3 regions of the Duganella zoogloeoides genome follow, and region 1 is predicted to be linked to each of the others. Evidence: predicted binding sites of a transcription regulator. Region 1 holds the regulator's gene; each other region holds the start of a gene.
What was found. The regulator sigma-54, encoded in region 1, starts transcription at its own class of promoters, with help from an activator protein. The targets are predictions, from matches to a motif close to TGGCANGNAANCTGCTTT.
Positions count from the first base shown of each region.

Region 2: adh (aldehyde dehydrogenase) is a predicted target of sigma-54. The motif match lies at 5,517-5,534, and genes of this name have one in related genera.
Region 3: glnA (type I glutamate--ammonia ligase) is a predicted target of sigma-54. The motif match lies at 4,214-4,231, and genes of this name have one in related genera.

Region 1 covers NZ_CP140152.1:5,435,966-5,443,841, reverse strand. The annotation lists gene bluB (5,6-dimethylbenzimidazole synthase) at 1-345, opposite strand, end outside; gene SR858_RS23915 (monovalent cation:proton antiporter family protein) at 383-2,365, opposite strand; gene SR858_RS23910 (KpsF/GutQ family sugar-phosphate isomerase) at 2,492-3,490, shown strand; gene lptC (LPS export ABC transporter periplasmic protein LptC) at 3,490-4,092, shown strand; gene lptA (lipopolysaccharide transport periplasmic protein LptA) at 4,102-4,704, shown strand; gene lptB (LPS export ABC transporter ATP-binding protein) at 4,706-5,458, shown strand; gene SR858_RS23890 (RNA polymerase factor sigma-54) at 5,462-6,946, shown strand; gene hpf (ribosome hibernation-promoting factor, HPF/YfiA family) at 7,022-7,381, shown strand; gene SR858_RS23880 (alginate lyase family protein) at 7,442-7,876, shown strand, end outside.
Region 2 covers NZ_CP140152.1:416,183-424,058, reverse strand. The annotation lists gene SR858_RS01935 (FAD:protein FMN transferase) at 1-436, opposite strand, end outside; gene SR858_RS01930 (4Fe-4S binding protein) at 444-2,195, opposite strand; gene SR858_RS01925 (hypothetical protein) at 2,293-3,153, opposite strand; gene SR858_RS01920 (DUF779 domain-containing protein) at 3,552-3,932, opposite strand; gene adh (aldehyde dehydrogenase) at 3,936-5,456, opposite strand; gene pedF (cytochrome c-550 PedF) at 5,781-6,215, shown strand; gene SR858_RS01905 (high-potential iron-sulfur protein) at 6,270-6,590, opposite strand; gene SR858_RS01900 (methanol/ethanol family PQQ-dependent dehydrogenase) at 6,907-7,876, shown strand, end outside.
Region 3 covers NZ_CP140152.1:4,779,482-4,787,357, forward strand. The annotation lists gene ntrC (nitrogen regulation protein NR(I)) at 1-932, opposite strand, end outside; gene glnL (nitrogen regulation protein NR(II)) at 993-2,090, opposite strand; gene SR858_RS21045 (DUF4124 domain-containing protein) at 2,114-2,623, opposite strand; gene glnA (type I glutamate--ammonia ligase) at 2,756-4,171, opposite strand; gene SR858_RS21055 (rhodanese-like domain-containing protein) at 4,504-4,962, shown strand; gene SR858_RS21060 (TAXI family TRAP transporter solute-binding subunit) at 4,963-6,315, opposite strand; gene SR858_RS21065 (transglycosylase domain-containing protein) at 6,462-7,876, opposite strand, start outside.

The sequences.
Region 1 (7,876 bases):
TTCGCGGCCGTCGGCCAGCGCCACCACGAACAGCGCGCCGCACTCGCGGATGCCTTCCACTTTTAGCCGCATGAATTCGGCGCCGCGTGCGCCCAGCGCTGCGGCCGTGTTGAGCCGTTCGGCTTCCACCAGGTCGATGATGGCGCTGCGCACGGCGGGACTGGCGATGCGGATGAAGCGCCACGGCTGCATATAGCCGACGCTGGGCGCTTGGTGCGCCGCGTGCAGCAGGCGCGCGATCACCGCTTCGTCCACCGGGCCGGGAACGAAGTGGCGCACGTCGCGCCGCTCCTGGATGACGCGATAGACGGTGTCGATTTCTTGCGGGGTAAAACCTGCGGACATGACTGCCTTGCTAAGTTGGTGCAACTGCCGCGCCGGATCAGCGCAGCAGCAAATTCTCGGCGCGCGCCACGGCGTCGGCCGCGCCGCGCAGCACGACCACGTCGCCGGCGGCCAGCACGGTCTCGGGACCGAAGTCGATTACCTGCTTGCCGCGACGCAGGCTGGCAACCACGGCGCCGCTGTCGGCCAGCAGGCACTGGCCCAGCTGCCTGCCCACGCTGGGCGTGTTGTCGGCCAGGGTGACCGGGTGTAGGCGGTCGAGGTCAGCGTCTTCGCCGACGTCGGAAAAGCCGTGGAAGAAGCCGCGCAGCGACGCATAGCGCGCTTCGCGCGCGGCCTGCACGCGGTGCACGACCTTGCGCAGCGGCACGCCCAGCATCACCAAGGTGTGCGAGGCCAGCATCAGGCTGCCTTCCATCAGTTCCGGCACCACTTCGGCCGCGCCGGCCGCTTTCAGGGCGTCGAGGTCGGTGTCGTCGTGCGAGCGTACCAGTACCGGCAAATTCGGCGCCAGCAAATGCACCTGGTGCAGCACCTTCAATGCCGACGGTGTGCTGGCGTAGGTGATCACCACCGCGCTGGCGCGGTAGATACCGGCCGCGACCAGGCTTTCGCGCCGCGCGGCGTCGCCGTACGACACTTGCAGGCCGGCCGCCTGCGCCACCTGCACCCGCTCGGGGTCGAGGTCGAGCGCGTGGTAGTCGATTTTCTCTTCGGACAGCAGGGTAGCCAGGCTCTGGCCGCTGCGGCCGAACCCGGCCAGGATCACGTGCTTGTTGGTGGACATGGTGCGGCTGGCGATCTTGGTCAGCGCCAGCGACTGCATCATCCAGTCGTTGCTGGCCAGCTTCATGACGATCTGGTCGGACTTGGCGATGATCAGCGGCGCCACCAGCATCGACAGCACCATCGAGGCCAGCACCACCTGGGTGATGAACGGATCGATCAGCTTGTTGCCGCTGGCGAGGTTGAGCAGCACGAAGCCGAATTCGCCGGCCTGCGCCAGCGCCAGGCCGGTGCGGATCGACACGCCATCGCTCGAGCCGAACAGCTTGGCCAGCGCGGCGATCAGGGCAAACTTCACCAGCACCGGCCCGATCAGCAGGATCAGCACCAGCCACCAGTTGTCGATCACCATGCGCAGGTTGAGCAGCATGCCCACCGTGATGAAGAACAGTCCCAGCAGCACGTCGCGGAACGGCTTGATGTCTTCTTCCACCTGGTGCTTGTACTCGGTCTCGGAAATCAGCATGCCAGCGACAAACGCCCCGAGCGCCAGCGACAGCCCGGCCTGTTCGGTGATCCATGCCGCGCCCAGCGTGATCAGGAGCAGGTTGAGCATGAACAGTTCCTGCGAGCGGCGCTTGACCACGATGGTAAACCAGCCGCGCATCAGGCGGTGGCCGACGAACAGCAGCAGGGTCAATACGATCACGGCCTTGACACCGGCCCAGGCCAGGGTTTCCGCCAGCGCGTCCGGGCGCTGGCCCAGCGACGGGATCATGATCAGCAGCGGCACCACGGCCAGATCCTGGAACAGCAAAATGCCGATGATCTTGCGGCCATGCTCGCTCTCGAGCTCGAGCCGCTCGGTCAGCATCTTGACCACGATGGCGGTGGACGACATGGCCAGCGCGCCGCCGAGTGCAAACGCGCCTTGCCAGCTGATCTGCAAATGGGCCGGTAGCTGGCTGGCGATGAGCCAGCCGAACAGCAAGGTGGCAATGATGGTAAACGCCACCTGCGCCAGCCCGAGGCCGAACACGATGCCGCGCATCGCCAGCAGCTTGGGCAGCGAGAATTCGAGCCCGATCGAGAACATCAGGAATACCACGCCGAACTCGGCCAGGCCGTGGGTGGCTTCGCTTTCCATGGCCCAGCCGAGCGCGTGGGGGCCGATCAGGATGCCGACGGCCAGGTAGCCGAGCATGGGCGGCAAATGCATCATGCGGAAGGCCACCACGCCCAGCACGGCGCTGCCTAACAACACCAGGGTCAGTTCGAGCGGGGAAAACGTCATGTTGCCGTAGCCGTCAGTTTTTTATTCAGTGGTTTCGCCCCACGCAGGCACAATGTTTCGACTGGCAAGTTTTTTGCTTTCTTAATTCGGCTATACTTGGGTATGAGTGTAACCCATGAAAAAACAATGCTGAAAGCTTTTGACGCAAAAATGGCGGCGCATGCGCTGCGGCTCGCCCGTGAAACGTTGCAAAACGAGGCTGCTGCCATTACTGCGCTGGAGCTGCGCCTGGGTGACGACCATACCGTCGTCAAAGCGATTGAACTGTTGTTTAATTGCAAGGGCAGGGTGGTGGTGTCCGGTATCGGCAAGTCCGGCCACATCGCTCGCAAGATGGCAGCCACGTTCGCCTCCACCGGCACCCCCGCCATGTTCGTACATCCGGCCGAGGCTGCGCACGGCGACCTCGGCATGGTTACTGCTGACGACGCTTTCATTGCCATTTCGTACTCGGGCGAAAGTACCGAGCTGATGACCATCCTGCCGGTGGTCAAGCGCATGGGCAGCAAGGTCATTGCCATCACCGGTAAACCAGGCTCCAGCCTGGCCAGCATCGCCGACGTCCACCTCAATGTAGCGGTGGCCAAGGAAGCGTGCCCGATGAACCTGGCGCCCACCACGTCCACCACCGTCACGCTGGCGCTGGGCGACGCGCTGGCAGTGGCCTTGCTCGATCTGCGCGGTTTCAGGGAAGAAGATTTTGCCCGGTCGCATCCGGGCGGGGCGCTGGGCCGGCGCCTGCTCACCCACGTGCGCGACGTCATGCGCAGCGGCGCCGATGTGCCCAAGGTGCGTGCCGACGTCAAGCTCACCGACGCGCTGCTTGAAATGACCAAAAAAGGCATGGGCATGACCGCCGTGGTCGATGCCGAGGACAGACCGATCGGCGTATTTACCGACGGCGACCTGCGCCGCATGATCGACAAGGTGCAGGACTTCACCCAGGTCCTGATCCGCGACGTCATGCACGCCAACCCGCGCAGCATCGCGCCGGAACAGCTGGCGGTCGATGCGGTCGCAATCATGGAACAGTTCCGCATCAACCAAGTGCTGGTGGCCGACGCCGATGGCAAGCTGGTCGGCGCGCTGCACATCCACGACCTCACACGCGCCAAGGTGATCTGATGCCTAACGTACGTAAAAGAACCGCCCACCGCTGGTCGCTCACCTGGATGGTCGTCATCGGCGTATTCGTGGCCGTCGGTACCGGCTGGATGGTGCAGTTGATTAACGAATCGAACCAGGATACGGCGCAGGACAAGTTCCGCAACGAGCCCGATTACATCATCGACCGGTTCAGCGTGGTGCGCATGACCAAGGACGGCAAGCCGGCCTATATCATTTCCGGCGACAAGCTCACCCACCTGCCGGCCGAAGAAGCGTCCGACATCATCAAGCCCTATATCAACACCTTGTCGGCCGAGCATCCGCCAATGACGGTGCGCGGCGACACCGCCCGCGTCGATCAGGACAACTCGCGCGTCAAGCTCGACGGCAACGTCAGCGTGGTACGCCCGGCCAGTGGCAAAAGCCAGGCCATGAGCCTGACCACGTCCACGCTCACCGTGTTCCCGGACGAGCAACGGATGGAAACCGTCGCACCGGTCGAACTGCACCTGGGCAAGACGGTGGCCACGGGTGTCGGCATGACCGCCAACAACGCAACGCTGCAAACCCAATTGGGCGGACGCGGCAAGATCACCGTGCCGCCGCATGCGGCACGCTAAAGGAAGATTATGAGAGCAATCACCAAGCACACCTTCTGGTCGGCAGCACTGCTGCTGGCGGCACTGACCATTCCGGCGCGCGCCGAAAAAGCCGACTCCAACAAGCCGATCGAAGTGTCGTTCGACCAGGCCGACTCCGATGACGTCAAGCAGATCAAGACCTTCACCGGCAATGTCATCCTCACGCGCGGCACCATCCGCATGACCTCGCCGAAGGCGGTGGTCACGCAAGACCCCGAGGGCTACCAGTTCGTGGTGCTCACCGGCACGCCCGGCGTGCAGGCCACGTTCCGCCAGAAACTCGACGGCGAGACCGACAAGTGGGTGGAAGGCCAGGCCGACCGCATCGAATACGACGACAAGACCGAGCTGGTCAAGCTGATCTCCAAGGGCCGCATCAAGCAGCTCGAGTCGGGCAAGGTCACCAGCCAGGTCGATGGCGAGTTCATATCCTACGACAGCCGCCGCGAAGTGTTCGCGGTGAAGAACAGCAGCAGCGGCGAGAGCAAACCGGGCGCCGGCCGCGGCACCATGGTGATCCAGCCATCGTCCAAGCGCCCGCCGATCGCGCCGGCGCAGCCGGTGCCGGCCACCCAGCCTGCGGGGAAATGACATGGAACCAAGTTGCGGTAGCACCCTGATCGTTCGCGGCCTGCAGAAAAGCTATGGCAAGCGCCAGGTCGTTCACGACGTGTCCCTGCAAGTCGATTGCGGCGAAGTGGTGGGTTTGCTCGGCCCCAACGGCGCCGGCAAGACCACGTCGTTCTACATGATCGTCGGCCTGGTACCGTCGGACGCCGGCACCATCGATATCGGCGGCGTCGACGTCTCGTCGCTGCCGATCCACCGCCGCGCCTCGCTCGGCCTGTCGTACCTGCCGCAGGAAGCGTCGGTGTTCCGCAAACTGACGGTGGAAGAAAATATTCGCGCTGTCCTCGAAATCCAGAAAGTGGACGGCAAGCCTTTATCCAAGGCTGACATTACTGAACGGCTCAATACCCTGCTGGCCGATTTGCAAATCGAGAAGCTGCGCGAGAACCCCGCGCTCTCGCTCTCCGGCGGCGAACGCCGCCGGGTGGAGATCGCCCGTGCGCTGGCCACCAACCCGCGCTTCGTGCTGCTCGACGAACCATTCGCCGGGGTCGACCCGATTGCCGTGATCGAGATCCAGCGCATCGTGCGCTTTCTCAAGGAGCGGCAAATCGGCGTCCTCATTACCGATCACAATGTGCGCGAGACGCTGGGCATCTGCGACCGCGCATATATCATCAACCAGGGCTCGGTGCTGGCTTCGGGCCGTCCGGACGACATCATCGCCGACGAGTCGGTCCGCCGCGTCTACCTGGGTGAACACTTCCGAATGTAATCCATGAAACAGTCGTTGCAACTGCGGACCTCGCAGCATCTCGCGCTGACGCCCCAACTGCAGCAATCGATCCGCTTGCTGCAGCTCTCCACGCTGGAGCTGCACCAGGAACTCGAACAACTCCTGACCGACAATCCCTTGCTCGAGCGGTTAGACGACCCGCTCGACCATTCGCTGCGGCTGTTGTCCGACGGCGCCATCAGCCAGCAGGCGCCGTCCGGCGAAGCGCCGTCCGAATCGGGCCCGCAGGAAGCGGCGCCCGCCGGCGAGGCCGACGCCTACGAAGGCCCCGCCGCCGATACCGAAAGTACCACCGCCGAAGCGGACATGGACTGGAGCGACGCCGGCCGCAGCAAGGCGCCCGACGACGAAGACGCGCGTCCGCAAATCGAAGCGCACCACTGCACCCTGCGCGAACACCTGATGGAGCAGATGCGGGTGACCGTGCTCGAGCTGCGCGACCGCGCGCTGGTCGAGCTGATCATCGACGCGCTCGACGAAAACGGCTACCTCGAAGAAGCGCTCGACGAGATCCACGCGCGCCTGCCGGAGGAACTGGAAGTCGAACTCGACGAGCTGCAAACGGCATTGTCGCTGCTGCAAAGTTTCGACCCGGCCGGCGTGGGGGCGCGCAATGCGGCCGAGTGCCTGGCGCTGCAAATCAAGCGCTTGCCCGGCATCGCGCTGGTGACGCGACGGATGGCCGTGGCCATCGTCGAAAAGCACCTGACGTGGTTTGCCCAGCGCGATTTCAACAAGCTGAAAAAAGCGCTGCTGTGCGACGACGAAGACTTGCGCGAAGTACAGACCGTGATCCGCCAGTGCAATCCGCACCCCGGTGCGGCGTTCGCGTCCGACGTGTCGGACTACGTGGTGCCGGACGTGATCGTGAAAAAATCGCGCACCGGCTGGCAGGTCAGCCTGAACAACGACGTCATGCCGCGCCTGCGCGTAAACGCCATGTACGCCAACCTGCTCAAGCAGAAGAAGGGCGAGGGAGGCGAGGGCGCCATGGGCGCGCAGCTGCAGGAAGCGAAGTGGCTGATCAAGAATATGCGCCAGCGGTTCGACACCATCCTGCGCGTGGCGCAAGCGATAGTAGAACGACAAAAGAACTTTTTCTCGCACGGCGCCGTTGCCATGCGCCCCCTTGTGCTTCGCGAAATTGCTGATACACTGGGTTTACACGAGAGCACCATTTCTCGGGTAACAACTCAGAAATACATGCTGACGCCGCACGGCATGTTTGAGCTGAAATATTTTTTTGGTAGCCACGTCGCCACCGAAGCGGGAGGTGAAGCCAGTTCGACGGCGATACGGGCACTGATCGTGCAACTGACAGGAGCTGAAGACCCTAAAAATCCTTTATCCGACAGTAAGATTGCGGACATGCTGGGAGAACAGGGCATGGTGATTGCGCGACGCACTGTTGCCAAATATCGCGAAGCCCTCAAAATCCCTCCAGTCAGTCTCCGCAAGTCTTTGTAGTGCACTGGTTCCTGCTTACTCGGCAACAATGGGTAAAGCACGAACCGTCAGCGACATTTATCTTTAGGAGTGTGTATGAATCTCACCATCAGTGGACATCATCTCGAAGTGACCGCCGCCATTCGTGAATACGTGCAGAGCAAGCTCGAACGCGTGACACGGCACTTTGATCAAGTGATTGATATTGCTGTCATTCTGACCGTAGATAACCTTAAAGAGAAAACCAAGCGCCAAAAGGCTGAAATCAATCTGCGCCTGTCCGGTAAAACGGTCTACGTGGAAAGCCTGTCGCAAGACCTGTACGCTGCGATCGACACCCTGATCGACAAGCTGGACCGCCAGGTCATGAAGTACAAAGGCAAAGTCCAACAGCACGGCCACGATGCGATCAAGCATCTCCCGGATAACTTCGAACCAGCTGCCGCCGCCCTTTAACAACGGCGCGACACACCAACTAAGGGCGCACAAGGCGCCCTTTCTTGTTTTTGGAGCTACATGAAAATTGTTTATCTGGTTTATACCGTTCTCCTTTCCGCCTCCGCTGCTTCCGCCGTCGCCGCCACCTGCCAGCCGGCGCCGGCCGCCGTCATCGACATCGACGCCAACAGCTACTACAACGACGCCAACCATTCCGTGATCGACCCGGCGCGGCGCGCCAAAAACATCGCCAGCACCGAGCCGGTCGAACAATTCTTGTCTGGCGTCGCCCGCAACGCCAGCCGCTACCAGGCCAACGGCAAGCCGCAAGACGCCGCCTGCGCCTTGAACTGGCTGGACAGCTGGGCCGGCCAGCAGGCCATGCTGGGCAAGATGTCGAGCGAACAGGCGTATTTCGTGCGCAAGTGGACCCTGGGCGGACTGGCGCTCAGCTATGCGCGCGTGCAGGCAGCCGCCATGCCCGCGCAAAAGCAAGCGATCGAGGCGTGGCTG
Region 2 (7,876 bases), 1.3 Mb from region 1:
TACCATGTGCGTGCACAGCCGCCAACGCCACATCGGCCGCATAGCCCTGCGCGAGACCGTTGAGGGTGACCGCCATGCCGGGTCGCGCCAGCTCGATGCGGCTCTTGCTGGACTTGACTCCGCGCCAGTCCACCAGCGCCAGCGCCCGGTCCTGTTGCTGCGCATCGGGCAACGTGCCGCGTGCGGCTGCCACACTGTATGCATGCCACAACGGTTGGACGCTGATGTCGAACGCGCCATCGGTCAGCAGCGACAAGCCGCGCGCCTGTTCCAGCACCGCCAGCAGTTGCGGATCCGGCTGCAGCACGCCATCGCGGTTCAGCCGGAATACCTGGCTGTCGGCGTGATAAATGCTCATCAGGCGATCGACCTGCTGCGCCGCGTCCAGTGCCGCATTGATCGCGCGCCGTGCCAGCTTTTCGTCGGCATGGACCACGGCGATATTAATGATGGTGCCAAACGCCAGCGCCGTGCCGGTATGCAGGCGGCCGCCCGCCGACCAGGCGCAGGCAACGCTGGAGCCGATGGCGCCGAGGATGAATGGGGATGCTGCGTGCGCGCTTGCGCGCCAGCAGGCGCGGTGCGCATTTGTCGTCGCTCTCGTGGATTACCACGCAATCCATGCACTGGAAGCACTCCGCGTACACCACTGCGCCATCGGGCTTGATGGCCTGGTAATCGCAGCGGTGGCGGCAGGTCTGGCACGGCGTGCCGCATTCGGCGCGGCGCGGCAGCCAGTTCCACAGCCGGAAGCGCCCCAGCGCCGCCAGCGTGGCGCCCAGGGGGCACAGGTAGCGGCAAAAGAATTTGTTGACGAACGCGCTCACCACCAGCAGCACCGCCGCATACAGCACATACGGCCAGTGGCGCACGAAATTGAGCGTGATGGCGGTCTTGAACGGTTCCAGTTCCACCACGGCGTCAATCGCAGCGGCGACTTGCTGCGCCGTCCAGCCAGCGCTGCTCAATCCCGGCACACTATCGCAACAACATGCCGCTACCCGGCACGTCTCGACATGGGCGATCAGGAACCCGTCCGATACCGCCGTGCCGATGACCAGCGCCAGCAACAGGTACTTGAGGCGCTTGAGGCGCGCGTCAACTGTTGCGCTGGACCGCACCTGGGGAAGTCGCGCCAGGTGCGCCAGCTTGCCGGTCATTTCCTGCAGCGCGCCGAAAGGACACAGCCAGCCGCAAAACGTGCCGCGTCCCCACACCAGCAGCGATACCAGCACGAAAGCCCACAGCGCCACCGTCATCGGATCGAACAGCAGGAATCCCAGGCTGCGCCCCGCCACCAGCGCCTGCGCCGCGCCGGTGAGATTGACGATGGACAGTTGCGCCTGCGCGTAATAACCAATAAATCCCGCCGTGAACAGCAGGTACACGCGGCGAAACCAGGCAAAGCGCCGGCCGTTGGCGCTGAGCCGGCGCGGCAGCGACAGCGCGACCGCCAGCACAGCCAGGCCCGCTGTCAGCACCAGCAGGTCGATGCGGCGCTCGCGCCAGGCCGCGTACCACGCGGCCGGCTTGACCGGTACCGTGATGAGAAAGCGCGGCGGCACGCGGTAGTCCAGCGCCAGCTCGCGCGTAATGCGCTCCGGGTAGAACTGGCCCTTGCTGCGCACGACCGGCAGCGTGAAGTACAGCGCAGCGCCGGGGTCGAGGCCCGCTTCGCTGTTGATGCGAAACACCGTCACATCGGCACCAGGTGGCAGCGCCGATCCGGGTTGCAGCGTCAGATCGAGATCGAGGTCGCGCATGTCGATCGGCAGCTGGTGCTGGCGCAGCCGCAGCCGGTCCGGGATGCCGCCACGGACAAACTCCGCACCCGGCACGCGATGGCGTCCGGCCGACATCACCAGCACGGCCGATTCTCCGGCCGCGATCCACGGTTGCAGCTTGCGCCTGCTCTCCTCCGTCAGCAGGCTGTGCGCCACCGACGGCACCGACACCAGCGCCAGGTACAGGTCGATGAATGCATCCTGGGGCCGGTCCAGCGCATCCTGGTCCAGGCGGGCGCCGTCGCTGTGGGCATACCGCTTTTCGATGTCGCCGTTGGTCACGCGCAGGTGGCGCACCAGGCCACTATCGATCAACTGGCGGAGGGTCATGGCTTCCCGCAGGTCCGGCCGCACGCGGGCGATGCGGCTGGCGTCGCTGCCGGCGCCAAAGCCCAGCTTCTTGCGCGCCACTTGCAAGGCGGCGCCGCGCCGACGCCCTGGTAAAGCGCCATGGACAGCATGCGCAGGCAGCGCGTGTGCAGCGTCGGCAGATGCGCGTTCATCGGCATCAGAAGAAGATGATGCCGCCGGCCGAGCCGCCATTGAGCTTCACCTCTGCGCCATTGAAACACTTGAAGCGGGTTTGCCCCGCTTCGCCCACCAGCGTAATGGCGTGGGTCAGCGTGTAGTACGCGACCAGCGTGAGGTTGGCATTCGACTTCAGGCCGCCGGTGCCGGCGGTGTTGTCGCGATTGCGGCTGATGCCGTAGCCGAGTCCCAGCTTCAGCTTCTGGTTCGGTTTGAAGGTGCTCTGCACAAAAGCGGCGCGGGTGCGCACGTCGCCCTGGTCGGCATCGGACAGGATGCCCAGTCCCTTGCCGCCCTGGACGTTGGCGATCACGCCCACGGCGCCCTGCTGGTACGAGGCGCCCAGTTCCACGCCGGTCATGGTGAAGTCTTCGGCGCCAGCGACAATCGCTTCGAATTGTTGCGACTTGGCGCCGAGCCAGGTCTTGAAGCCGGCCGCCGCGTAGCTGACCTGTGCCTGCACCTGCGGGCTCGATTTGGACGAGTACACAGGTGCGGCGACGATCGGCGTATCGGCCACGGGGCTCACCAGCGCCACGTCGAAGCCGATGCCGGACGCCGACTTCGGTGCGCTGTACGCGATCTGGCCGTAGTAACCGACGTAGCTATAGCCGGCGCCAATGTGGCCGAGCGTGACGCGGCCGCGCTGGGTGGCCTGCACCGGTGCGCCGGCGCCGATCAGGGTCATGTCGCCGAAGATGGCGCCGGCGCCGAAGATGCCGTTGTCGCGACCGAGCTTGATGGTGCCCATGCGGTCGTTACCGAACGAGAAATACACCTGGCGCACATCGACACCGCTGTTGGCGGAGATGGCGCTGTCGGTGGCGGTGGCGTTGTACATGCCGATCAGTGCCTTGACGTCGTCCAGTCGCCGGCCTTGAAATCGACCGCTTGCGCGGCAGGGATTGCGGCTGCGGCCAGCGCGCCCACCATGATTGCCTTTTTCATCGTTCATCTCCATAGCTTGTTTTTTTATCGGGTAGAACATCGCGCGTGATGTCCATCCGATCATGGCAATTTGCATGCCCGGCTCATGTCAGAGGAAGGAGGTGTGAGCGGTGCGCCGTATCGCATCAGCGCCGCTGCGCCGGCTGTTCAGAATTGGATCGCCGCGCGACAAAGCGAACGCGCAAAAAAAAGCCGACGGCAACAGCCGTCAGCTTGAAGTCCTGTCCGGGCTGACGCGGAGACGTGGCCAGCGTGATCGGAACCAGGAGACGCTAAAAAACAGTTACGCCACTACCGCACCGGCGCAGAGGGATGCTGCAACTGCGCCAGCTCGTCGTCGGTGAACAGCCGCGACCTGGTGAGGAAGCGGCGCCCGGTGCCGTTATCGAGCGAGAACATGCCGCCATTGCCATCGACGACGTCGATGATCAACTGCGTATGCTCCCAGTACGCGAACTGCTCGATTCCCATGTAGAACGGCGTGCCATCGAGGTTGCCGAGGTAGACGTCGCTGTCGGACACCGCGAACTCGCCGGCCGCGTAGCACATCGGCGCGCTGCCGTCGCAGCAGCCGCCCGACTGGAAGAACATCAATGGGCCATGCCGTGCGCGCAGCGTGGCCAGCATGTCGATGGCGGCCGCGGTGGCCTTTACCCTTTCGGTGGCATTCATTTTTTAAAAAAATCCGAGCGCGTTGGGGCTGTACGACACCAGCAAATTTTTGGTTTGCTGGTAATGGTCAAGCATCATCTTGTGGTTTTCGCGGCCGATGCCCGACTGCTTGTAGCCGCCGAACGCGGCATGGGCCGGATACAGGTGGTAGCAATTGGTCCACACCCGGCCAGCCTGGATGGCGCGGCCCACGCGGAATGCGCGCGAACCATCGCGGGTCCAAAGGCCGGCGCCAAGACCGTACAGGGTATCGTTGGCGATGCGCAGCGCGTCTTCCTCGTCCTTGAACGTGGTGACCGACACCACCGGTCCGAAAATCTCTTCCTGGAAGATGCGCATGCTGTTGTCGCCCTTGAACACGGTGGGCCGAACGTAATAGCCGCTTTCCAGGTCGCCGCCCTGCACATTGCGCTCGCCGCCGGCCAGCACTTGCGCGCCTTCCTGCTTGCCGATGTCGATGTACGACAGGATTTTTTCCAGCTGCTCCTGCGAGGCCTGAGCGCCGAGCATGGTGCCGGCGTCGAGCGGGTTGCCCTGCTTGATGGCGGCCACGCGGGCCAGTGCACGCTCGATGAATTTTTCGTAAATCGATTCCTGGATCAACACGCGCGACGGGCATGTGCACACCTCGCCCTGGTTCAGCGCGAACATGGCAAAGCCTTCCAGGCACTTGTCGAAGAATGCGTCGTCGGCATCCATCACGTCGGCAAAGAAGATGTTGGGCGATTTGCCGCCCAGTTCCAGCGTGACGGGAATCAGGTTTTGCGCCGCGTATTGCATGATCAGGCGGCCGGTGCCGGTTTCGCCGGTAAACGCGATCTTGGCGATGCGCTTGTTCGATGCCAGCGGCTTGCCCGCTTCCAGCCCGAACCCATTGACGATGTTGAGCACGCCGGGCGGCAGCAGGTCGCCGATCAGTTCGATCAACACCATGATCGACGCCGGGGTTTGCTCGGCGGGTTTGAGTACCACGCAATTGCCGGCAGCGAGCGCCGGCGCCAGCTTCCACACGGCCATCAGGATCGGGAAATTCCACGGGATGATCTGGCCGACCACGCCCAGCGGTTCATGGAAATGGTACGCATAGGTTTCCGAGTCGATTTGCGCAACCGAGCCTTCCTGGGCGCGGATGCAACCGGCGAAGTAGCGGAAGTGGTCGATGGCCAGCGGAATGTCGGCCGCCGTGGTTTCGCGGATCGGCTTGCCGTTGTCGATGGTCTCGGCAGTGGCGATCAGCGCCAGGTTCGCTTCCATGCGGTCGGCGATTTTATTGAGGATATTGGCGCGCTCGGTTTGCGAGGTTTTTCCCCAGGCAACCTTGGCGGCATGGGCGGCGTCCAGCGCCAGTTCCACGTCTTCGGCGGTGGAGCGCGCCACTTCGCAAAACACCTGGCCGGTGATGGGCGTGATATTGCCGAAGTACTCACCCTTGACCGGCGCCACGAACTTGCCGCCGATGTAGTTGTCGTAGCGTTGTTTGAAAGGATTGGCTACGCCCAGTTTGCTGATGTCTGCCAGATTCATGTCGTCCTCTTTCTCGTTGGATTACATCTATAAATGCGGAATCTCCCGCCCTGCTTTCATTTCGCAAATGCCGTGCCAGCCGCTACAGCCGCTGCCAGCGCCGCCGCTGCGTCAAATGGGATCAGCTGATGGCGGGTGGTATTGCACAACTGTTCCATTCCTGAACACTGCGGTGTGAACGCAGCGGTCAGCCGTCGATGGCATACCGATTGCTATCGCTGTCTGCCACGCACTATGCGATCAACCGAATCGATCAACAACATGGAGACTACGATGACAACTACCCACACCCGTATCTGGCGCATCCTCGGCGGCCTGGGCGGCATGGCAACTTGCATGCTGGCCGCAGCCGTGTACGCGCACGGCAATATGACGCCGCAAGCAGTCGATACATCCACCCTGCCACAACTGGGCGCCGAGTGGCGCACGGAAAACCCGTATCGGAACAACGCCGAGGCGATCCGCATCGGCAGTGCTGCTTACACGCAAAACTGTGCGCGTTGCCATGGGCTGGAGGCGGTGTCGGGCGGCATGGCGCCGGACTTGCGCAAGCTCGACAACGACTGCGCGGTGCTGGCCGATGCCAGGAAAAAGGATGCCTGTGCGCAGGAGATCGACCAGTACGTGCTGGAGACGGTGCGCCATGGCCGTTCGCGCAATGGCGCGGTGTACATGCCGCCGTTCGAGGGCGTGTTCACGCAAGAGGCTATCTGGGCGGTGAAGGCTTATCTGGAGTCGCAGCGCGAACAAAAACTGTAATTGTCGTGATTGCAGAAGCAAGGGCGCTGCCGCGGCAGCGCCTTTTTTTATTGGCTACGCCGGCGCCTTGGCCCACGCCACGCACCAGCCGGGCGCCGCGATCTGCTTGCGGCCGAACATCGCGCAGCCGGCCCACGGGTCGCCCTTTTTGCCCTGGAAGAAGGAACAGTTGTCGCAGCGCTGGGCCGGCACGTGTTGCGGATATTTTTTGCCATCGACCTTGGTCGTGTCATGGCGGTAGCCGAGCGCCTTGGCCTGGTCGCTGTCCTCGTCCACCTTCGGCGCCGAGGTTTGTGCGCCGGCCAGCGCGGTGGCGCCCATGCCGCCGACGGCAAGCAGTTGGCAAATGAAATGGCGGCGTGGCGGTGATTGCATGGTGGTCTCCTTGTGATTGGTATGAAGGCGCACGGCGGCCTCCTGGAGCCCTGTTCAGCAACCGCTGTGCCAGCGGCACTTCTCCTGTTGCCAGCGGCACCGCCCTCCATGGCGAGCGGCGCTATCGCTGTACCGTTGTTCAAAAATGTCACAGCCCCGTGCGGCGGCTGTGGCAGGACAGCGCAGCGCGGCCCGGTGCGATGACCGCCGCGCCCCGCCAGCCACGCTGGCACGCATGTTGCTGAAATGACCGCAGCAACCCGTCGCACTGCTTCATCAAAAACTTCTCAGTACAAAACTTATAACGGAGACCAGCATGCAGCCAGTATTTCCACGTCCAATCGCCGCCGCCATCCTTGTCCTGATTGCCGGAGCTTCCCACGCCGCCGATACCAAGGTCACCTGGGACGATATCGCCAATGCCGACCAGGGCACCAAGCAAGTGCTCAGCTATGGCCTGGGCCTGAAGGCGCAGCGCCACAGCCTGGCCAAGCGCATCAACACCAAGAACGTCGACCAGATCGTGCCGGCCTGGACGTTTTCGTTCGGCGGTGAAAAGCAGCGCGGCCAGGAAGCGCAGGCGCTGGTACACGACGGCATCATCTACGTGACGGCGTCGTACTCGCGCATCTATGCGCTCGATGCCAAGACCGGCCGCCAGCTGTGGGCGTACGAACACCGGCTGCCCGACGATATCCGCCCCTGCTGCGACGTGGTCAATCGCGGCCCCGCGATCTACGGTGACAAGGTGTACTTCGGCACGCTCGACGCCCGCATCGTCGCGCTCAACAAGAACACCGGCAAGGTGATGTGGAACGAAAAATTCGGCGACCAGAAACTGGGCTACACGATGACCGGTGCACCGTTCATCATCCGCGAAAAAGGCGGCCGTGTACTGCTCATCCACGGCAACTCGGGCGATGAATTCGGCGCCCAGGGCTGGCTGTTCGCGCGCGACCCGGATACCGGCGCCGAGGTATGGGCCCGTCCGCTGGTGGAAGGTCACGTGGGCCGCACCGACGGCAAACCGAGCACGCCCACCGGCGACGCCAACGCTCCCAGCTGGCCGCGCGACAAGGACGGCAAGCTGCGCGAAGCGTGGGAGCACGGCGGCGGCGCACCATGGCAAACGGCGTCGTTCGATCCCGACACCAACACCATCATCATTGGCGCCGGCAACCCGGCGCCATGGAACACCTGGGAGCGCACCAAGGAACGCGACGACCCGCGCAACTGGGACAGCCTGTTTACGTCGGGCCAGGCGTATGTCGATGCCAGCACCGGTG
Region 3 (7,876 bases), 660 kb from region 1:
CGCCGTTCCCTCAAACTGGGCAGGCGCAGGCGGATGACGTTAAGGCGGTGATACAAGTCCTCGCGGAACAGGCCTTCGCGCACGCGCTGTTCGAGATTCTGGTGGGTGGCGGTAATCACCCGCACATTGGCCTTGATCGGCTGGTGGCCGCCGACGCGGTAGAAATGGCCGTCGGACAGCACCCGCAGCAAGCGGGTTTGCAGGTCGAACGGCATGTCGCCGATCTCATCCAAAAACAGGGTGCCGTTCTCGGCCTGCTCGAAGCGGCCGCGCCGGGTGGTCTGGGCGCCGGTGAAGGCGCCGCGCTCGTGGCCGAACAACTCGGATTCGAGCAAGTCTTTCGGGATCGCCGCCGTATTGAGCGCGATGAACGGCTGCGCCGCCCGCGGGCTGTGCTTGTGCAGCGCGCGCGCCACCAGTTCTTTACCGGAACCCGATTCACCGGTAATGAGCACCGTGACGTTCGACTGCGACAGGCGGCCGATGGCGCGGAAGACTTCCTGCATCGCCGGCGCCTGGCCGAGGATTTCCGGCGTTTCCGCCGGGCCCGATTCGACACTGGTCTCGCGCAGGCTCTCGTCGAGCGCACGGCGTATCAGTTCGACGGCCTTGTCGATGTCGAACGGCTTGGCCAGGTATTCGAAGGCGCCGCCCTGGAAGGCCGCCACTGCCGAATCGAGGTCGGAAAACGCCGTGATGATGATGACCGGCAGGCCGGGGAAGCGCGACTTCACCAGTTGCAGCAGGTCGAGGCCGGAATCGCCCGGCATGCGGATGTCGGACACCAGCACTTGCGGCGTCTCGTATTCGAGCGCGGCGATGGCATCGCGCGCATTGGCAAAACTCTTCGTGGCCAGGTTCTCCCGGGCCAGCGCTTTTTCCAGTACCCAGCGGATCGATTCGTCGTCGTCTACTATCCAGATTGGCTTCATGTGTTGTGTATTTCCCGCGTGGATCGTCTATCGAGGGAAGTCGCACCTGTCTGCCACCACTTATGGCAATGGCAGCAGGATGCGGAAATCCGTGTATCCAGGCCGGCTGTCGCATTCGATCACGCCCATGTGCTGTTGCACGAAGGTTTGCGCCAATGTCAGTCCCAGTCCGCTGCCGCCTTCCCTGCCCGACACCAGCGGGTAGAAAATACGGTCACGGATCTGGGGTGCGATGCCCGGCCCATTGTCGATGATATGCAAGTCTAATGCCAGCCCGTACCGTACCTTGGCCAACGTCACCTGGCGCGCCACCCGGGTCTTCAAAATAATCTGCGCTGTCCCCTCTTCCATCTGCGCGGCCAGCGCTTGCGCGGCGTTGTGGGCGATGTTCAGGACGGTCTGGATCAGCTGCTCCTTGTCGCCGCGGAACTCGGGAATCGACGCGTCGTAATCGCGCAAGATCGTCAGGCCGGACGGGAACTCGGCCAGCATCAGGCTGCGCACGCGTTCGAGCACTTCGTGGATGTTGACGTCGCCCACGATGTGCGGCCGGCGGTGCGGCGCCAGCAGGCGGTCCACCAGCGTTTGCAGGCGGTCCGCTTCCTTGATGATCACTTGCGTGTATTCGCGCAATTGCACCGCGTGCAGCGCCGGCAGCTCCATCTCCAGCAACTGCGCGGCGCCGCGAATGCCGCCCAGCGGATTCTTGATTTCGTGGGCCAGATTGCGGATCAGTTCCTTGTTCACCTGGCTCTGGTCGAGGATGCGTTCCTCGCGGTCGAGTTTTAAATGCTGCAAGTGCTCGCGCAGCTCGATCAGGATATGGCCGGGCGGTTCGTCGAGCGCCGAGACGATGCTGTGCACGTGCAGCGGATCGCGGCCGGCGCGCTCGAGCGTGAGATCCTGGCGCAGGTCGGAAAACTTGTGTTCGCGCGCCTGGGCGCAGATGTGATCGAGCTCGTCGGGATTGATGAACTGGGCGCTGAGCTTTTGGCGCGACATCGCTTTGAGCGAACTGGCCAGCAGATTTTCCGCCGCCGCGTTGGCGTAGGCGATATGGCCGTCGGCATCGAGCATGACGACGGCGGAGGCCAGCAATTCCAGGCCGGCCAGCATGGCCGGGCGTGCAGGGTGATTCAGTGCGTTGACAAGGCTCATCGGGGACTCATGGGGAAAGCAGGTTAGCGGATATTGGCGATTTCACGTTTCAGGGCTTCGACGTTTTTTTCGGCGCGGCCCACGCTGTCGCGCAGCGTGGCCGTGCGTTCCTGGTACTTGGCATAGTTACGCTCGTCGCCGCGCCGTTCGGGCGCGCCGTTGTTGTATTCAAAGCGCAACTCGGCCAGTTTTTGCTGCTCGCTTTTGAGCTCGTCTTCGAGGATGGCGCGGCGGTCAGCATCGCGCGCGCGCTGCTCGGCATTGTCCACGCGCGGGAACGCTGCAGGCACCGGGACAGCGGCTGGCTGGCCTGCCTGCGTCGGCGACCGTGCCGGCGCAGCCCGCCGTGGCGGCGCGGCGATCACCGTGCCCGGCAAGTCCATCGCCGTGCAGTAGTTGCCGCGCTTGATATCCGTGTACTCGACGCTGCCGCCTGGCGGCGTGCACTTGTAGATCACGCCCTGGGCAGCAGCGGAAGCGCTCACCAGCGCCAGCATGCAAGCCAACGCGCCGCGTTGCAAACTCAAAATCATTCGTCATTCCGTGGATGGGTGGGTCCACGCGACTATACAACACCCCAAACAAAAACGCGGGGAAAGCCTTCGCCTTCCCCGCGTTTTATACGTGCCATGTGCCGCGTTACCACGGCGCCAGGCAGACTGCAATTACAGCGAGTAGTACATGTCGAACTCTGCAGGATGGGTCGTCATGCGCATGCGCTGGACGTCCTGCATTTTCAGTTCGATGTAGGCATCGATCATCGAGTCGGAGAACACGCCGCCACGGGTCAGGAATTCGCGATCCTTGTCCAGGTTTTCCAGCGCCTCTTCCAGCGAAGCGCACACGGTCGGGATCAGTGCGTCTTCTTCCGGCGGCAGGTGGTACAGGTCTTTCGACGCTGCTTCGCCCGGGTGGATCTTGTTCTGGATACCGTCCAGGCCAGCCATCAGCAGCGCGGCAAAGCACAGGTACACGTTGGCCAGTGGATCCGGGAAACGGGTCTCGATACGACGGCCTTTTGGATTGGCCACGTGCGGGATACGGATCGATGCCGAACGGTTTTTAGCCGAGTACGCCAACTTGACCGGCGCTTCGAAGCCTGGCACCAGGCGCTTGTACGAGTTGGTGCCCGGGTTGGTGATCGCGTTCAGTGCCTTGGCGTGCTTGATGATGCCGCCGATGTAGAACAGTGCGGTATCGGACAGGCCGGCATAGCCGTCGCCAGCGAACAGGTTGACGCCGTCTTTCCAGATCGACTGGTGCACGTGCATGCCCGAACCGTTGTCGCCAACGATAGGTTTTGGCATGAAGGTCGCGGTTTTGCCGTAGCTGTGGGCCACGTTCCAGACCACGTATTTCAGGTTCTGGGTCCAGTCGGCGCGCTCGACCAGGGTCGAGAACTTGGTGCCGATTTCGTTCTGGCCAGCGCCAGCCACTTCGTGGTGGTGCACTTCGACCGGGATGCCCAGCGATTCGAGGATCAGGCACATTTCCGAACGCATGTCCTGGAAGCTGTCCACTGGAGGAACCGGGAAGTAGCCGCCCTTGACGGTTGGACGATGGCCGCTGTTGCCGCCTTCGATTTTTTCGCCGGTGGTCCACGACGCTTCGTCGGAGTCGATCTTGACGAAGCAACCCGACATGTCGATTTTCCAGCGGACGCTGTCGAAGATGAAGAATTCTGGCTCGGGACCGAAGTAGGCGGTGTCGCCCAGGCCCGACGATTTCAGGTAGGCTTCAGCGCGCTTGGCGATGGAGCGTGGGTCGCGGTCGTAGCCTTTGCCGTCGGCAGGCTCGATCACGTCGCATTGCATGAACAGCGTGGTCTCTTCCATGAAGGGATCGATGTTCGCGGTGTTTGGATCAGGCATCAGGATCATGTCCGATGCTTCAATACCCTTCCAGCCGGCGATCGAGGAACCGTCGAATGCGTGACCCGATTCGAACTTGTCGATGTCGAAGTGCGACACTGGCACGGTAACGTGCTGTTCTTTACCACGGGTATCAGCGAAACGGAAATCAACGAATTTCACTTCGTTTTCCTGGACCATTTTCAGAACTTCTGCGGCTGTCATTGCCATGCGTCTCTCCTAAGATAATTTGCGGAACTGGTGCACCTACACTAAGCAGTATCCATGCCAGCCGATACGCCCCTGCGATTGCATAACAATCTCATAAGGTTATGTTGATAGCGTCCTTGAACTTGCCGCCAAGTGCGTCCAAAATTGGGCACACGGTAGCACAGCGCAAATTTGACAACGATCAAGGCGGCACCATCGCGGTGCATTTTCAAAAAACCGCACTGAATTTGTGCGGTTTTGGAATTCCGCCTGAAAATGCCTCGTTTTGGTGCATACCATCTTCGGCCACACAGGACGCTTATAATAATCTGAAACCTCTACTGGAACATGACATGAGCAAAATTGATGAGATTCTGGCGACGGCGCGCGGCCGCAACAAGGACTGGGCCTACGCTGGCGCGGTCACGCCCGAGGAAGCGTTCGAGCTGCTGGGGCTCGACAATGCTGTCAAGCTGGTGGACGTGCGCACCAACGCGGAGCGCGACTGGGTGGGCCGCGTGAAAATCCCCGAGGCCCAACATGGTGCGGTGCAGTGGACGACTTACCCTGGCGGCAATGCCAACCACGAATTTATCGAGCAATTGAACTCGGTGGCGCGCAAGGACCAGGTGTTGCTGTTCCTGTGCCGCTCCGGCGTGCGCTCGCGTGGTGCAGCCAAGCTGGCGTCAGAACACGGCTACCAGCACTGTTTCGATATCCTCGAAGGGTTCGAGGGAGACAAGGATGATGCCACCCATCGCAAGAACCTCAACGGCTGGTGCAAAGCCGGCTTGCCCTGGACCGGGGCTTAATTAAACGGGCAGCGCCTCCGCCCCTTCCGCCATCAGGAACTGAATGCGCTTGCGCACGAACTGTATGTGGGAGCGCAAGCCATACAGGCCGTCGGCAAACGATAGCGGGATCGAAATCTGGTTGACCAGCTCCTCGATCTCGTCCAGGCGCCGCAGTTGCTCTTCGTACACCTGCATGCGCGCCCCTTCCGGCGCTTCTTCCACCTTCTGCTCCACCGTGCGCAGCTGTCCATACCATTTATACACGCGCGAACGAATGCGCCACACGTACAGCGGCGGCACGATCTTCGATAGCGGCAGGATCAGCGCGCTCAGCGCCAGCATCACCACCCACATGCGATCGAGGAAGTTGGCGGCCCAGAACGGCATATACCGTTGCAGCAGCGGCGGCCCGTTCTTGTAGAACTTGGCCGCTTCGGCATCGACCGGAATCTCGGTGTACTTGGCCGACGGGAACTGCCCCTGCTGCTGGAACCAGCCGGCGCCGTTGTGGATGCTGCTGGCGCCCTGCACGAACAGGTCGATCAGCGCCGGATGCATATCCTCGCGCGCCACCAGCGTGGCCGTCGGCGCGATCAGGCTGTACTCGCGTGCCGGAATGTCGCGGCCCAGATCAACGATGCCCTGCGGCAGCGTCACATGCGTGAGGAACGGCAGCTTGCGCGCATAAGCCTCGGCCTGGGTAAAGTCGAACAACTGGATGCCCGGCGTTTGCAGCAGCATCTGGATCAGCGGCGCTTCCGGCGCGGAAGTAAAGACCAGGCCGTCGATGCGCCCTTCCAGCAGTTCCACCACGGCTGGCGTATTGGCCAGCGAGAGGCGCTGGACGTCGCCCGTTTCCAGGCCGTTCAATTCCAGCACCTGGTGCAGCAGGCGCGGCGCGCCGGCGCCCTTGGGACCGAAATTGATCTTCATGCCGCGCAGCTGGCTCAGCTGGGTGATCGGCTTTTTATCTTTCGGTTCGCGCAGGAACAGCCACAGCGGTTCGACGAACAGGCTGCCCAGCGAGGTCAGCTCCTCGCGGTCGGCCGTTTCTTCATTGGTGCTGCCGCTTTGCACGAAGGCGATATCGACCTTGCCGTCGCGCAGGTTGTGCAGGTTTTCACCGGACCCGGCCGATGGCACCAGCGTCACCGTCACGCCGTGCTTGGCCAGCATGGCCGCGTATTTCTTGCCGAATTCTTCGTAGGCGCTGTTTTCCTGGCCGGTACCGAGCCGCACCGTGCGCGGCGGCGCCGGATCGACCAGCCAGTAAGCGAGCAGGCACACGCCGACAATCAGCAGCACGGTGGGCAAGGTGGACGCGAACAAGTCACGCAAGGAGAACTGCGTGAACTTGAGGATTTTGGACATGTGGTGGCGCATCGGTTTCATGGGGTGCTACATTGCCAACAATCGGCGCCGTATGCAAGTGAAACCGAGTGGCCGGCACCAGACGGGATCCCCGCCCGGGCGGCGGGCCGCCGGTGCGGGATGACGGCGCAACGGCCAGCGCTACATCAGCCGCCGCAGGCCCGCAGCGGCGCTGCCGCCACCGGTTTGGGCTGGGTGGCCGCCACTTCGGGCGCCGTGCCCGGCACCACCGGCGGTACCACCGCCGGCTTGACGACCGGGTGCGGGTCGATCAGCGGCATCAAATGCGGCGCCAGCACCACCAGCAACTGCACCGGCAGCGCGCTGGTGAAGTCGTAGTTCTTCGACTCCGGCCCGTGCACATACGCAGTCATGCTGCCAAAGAAGCGCTCGCCGATATTGAACACGAACGTCGCCGACCGGTTCACGTAGCGCGACTCGATCAGGCGTCCGCCACCGCCATACACGTCGAAGCGCTGGTCGCCGGTCCCGGTCTTGCCGCCCACCGGCAGCAAGGTGCCGTCCGAAGTCGTGAACGCCCCGCGCGCGCGTTTGGCGGTACCGTCCGATACCACGCCCCGGATCGCTTCGGCCACCACCTGCGCCACTTCCGGCGCCAGCACCTGCTCGTTGCCCACCGGCTTGGCGCGGGTGACGGTGGTGTCGTACGGCGTGTTCTTGGCGAAGTGCAAAGTGGTCACGCGCTGGCTGGTCTTGCGCACGCCGCCGTTGACGATGATGCCCATCAGCTCGGCCAGCGCAGCCGGCCGGTCGGCCGACGCGCCCAGCGTGGTCGCGTACGACGGCACCAGCGAATCGAACGGATAACCCATCTTCTTCCACTGCTTGTGCACTTCCATGAAGCCTTCGACTTCCAGCAGGCCGGCGATGCGGCGATCCTGGGCGTGCTTGCGCTTGGTTTTCAGCAGCCACTGGTACACGTCCTGGCGCTCCTTCTCGCTGGCCGCGTTCACCTGCGTCAGGGTGGCGCCCGGGTTGGCGTGCAGGTAAGCCACCATCCACAGTTCCAGCGGGTGCACGCTGGCCAGGTAGCCGCGATCGGCCAGCGACCACTGGTCGATCGCATACTGGTCGTACAGCTTGGCGACTTTTTCGTCCGAGACCTCGTTTTGCGACGACAGGTTGGCGCGCAGGAACGACGCGAACTCCTGCTGGCTCGCTTTCGGATACACGGTGCGGTGGATCACGGCCAGGCGCACCGGCGTGCGGCGCAGGTTGGCCAGCATGATGTTGTCGAACTCGGAGACCGGCTTGCCCTTGTACTTGGCCCAGAAGCGCGCCAGGAACTCCTTGCCTTCCTTGTCCGCAAAGCGCGCCAGGTACTGGGCGCGGCGCGGATCGTCGGCGTCGGCCAGCAGCGAAGCGGACGAACCCGGCGTCTGGAACATGTAGAACTTGGCGACGTCGCGCATCAGGCGCACGAACACCAGGTTGGTCGAGCGGCGCAGCGCCTCGGTCACGGTCAGGATTTTGCCGTTGTCTTCCTTGGAGAAGTTACCGAAGTAATGCAGGCCGCCACCGGTGAAGAAGCCCTCGCCCG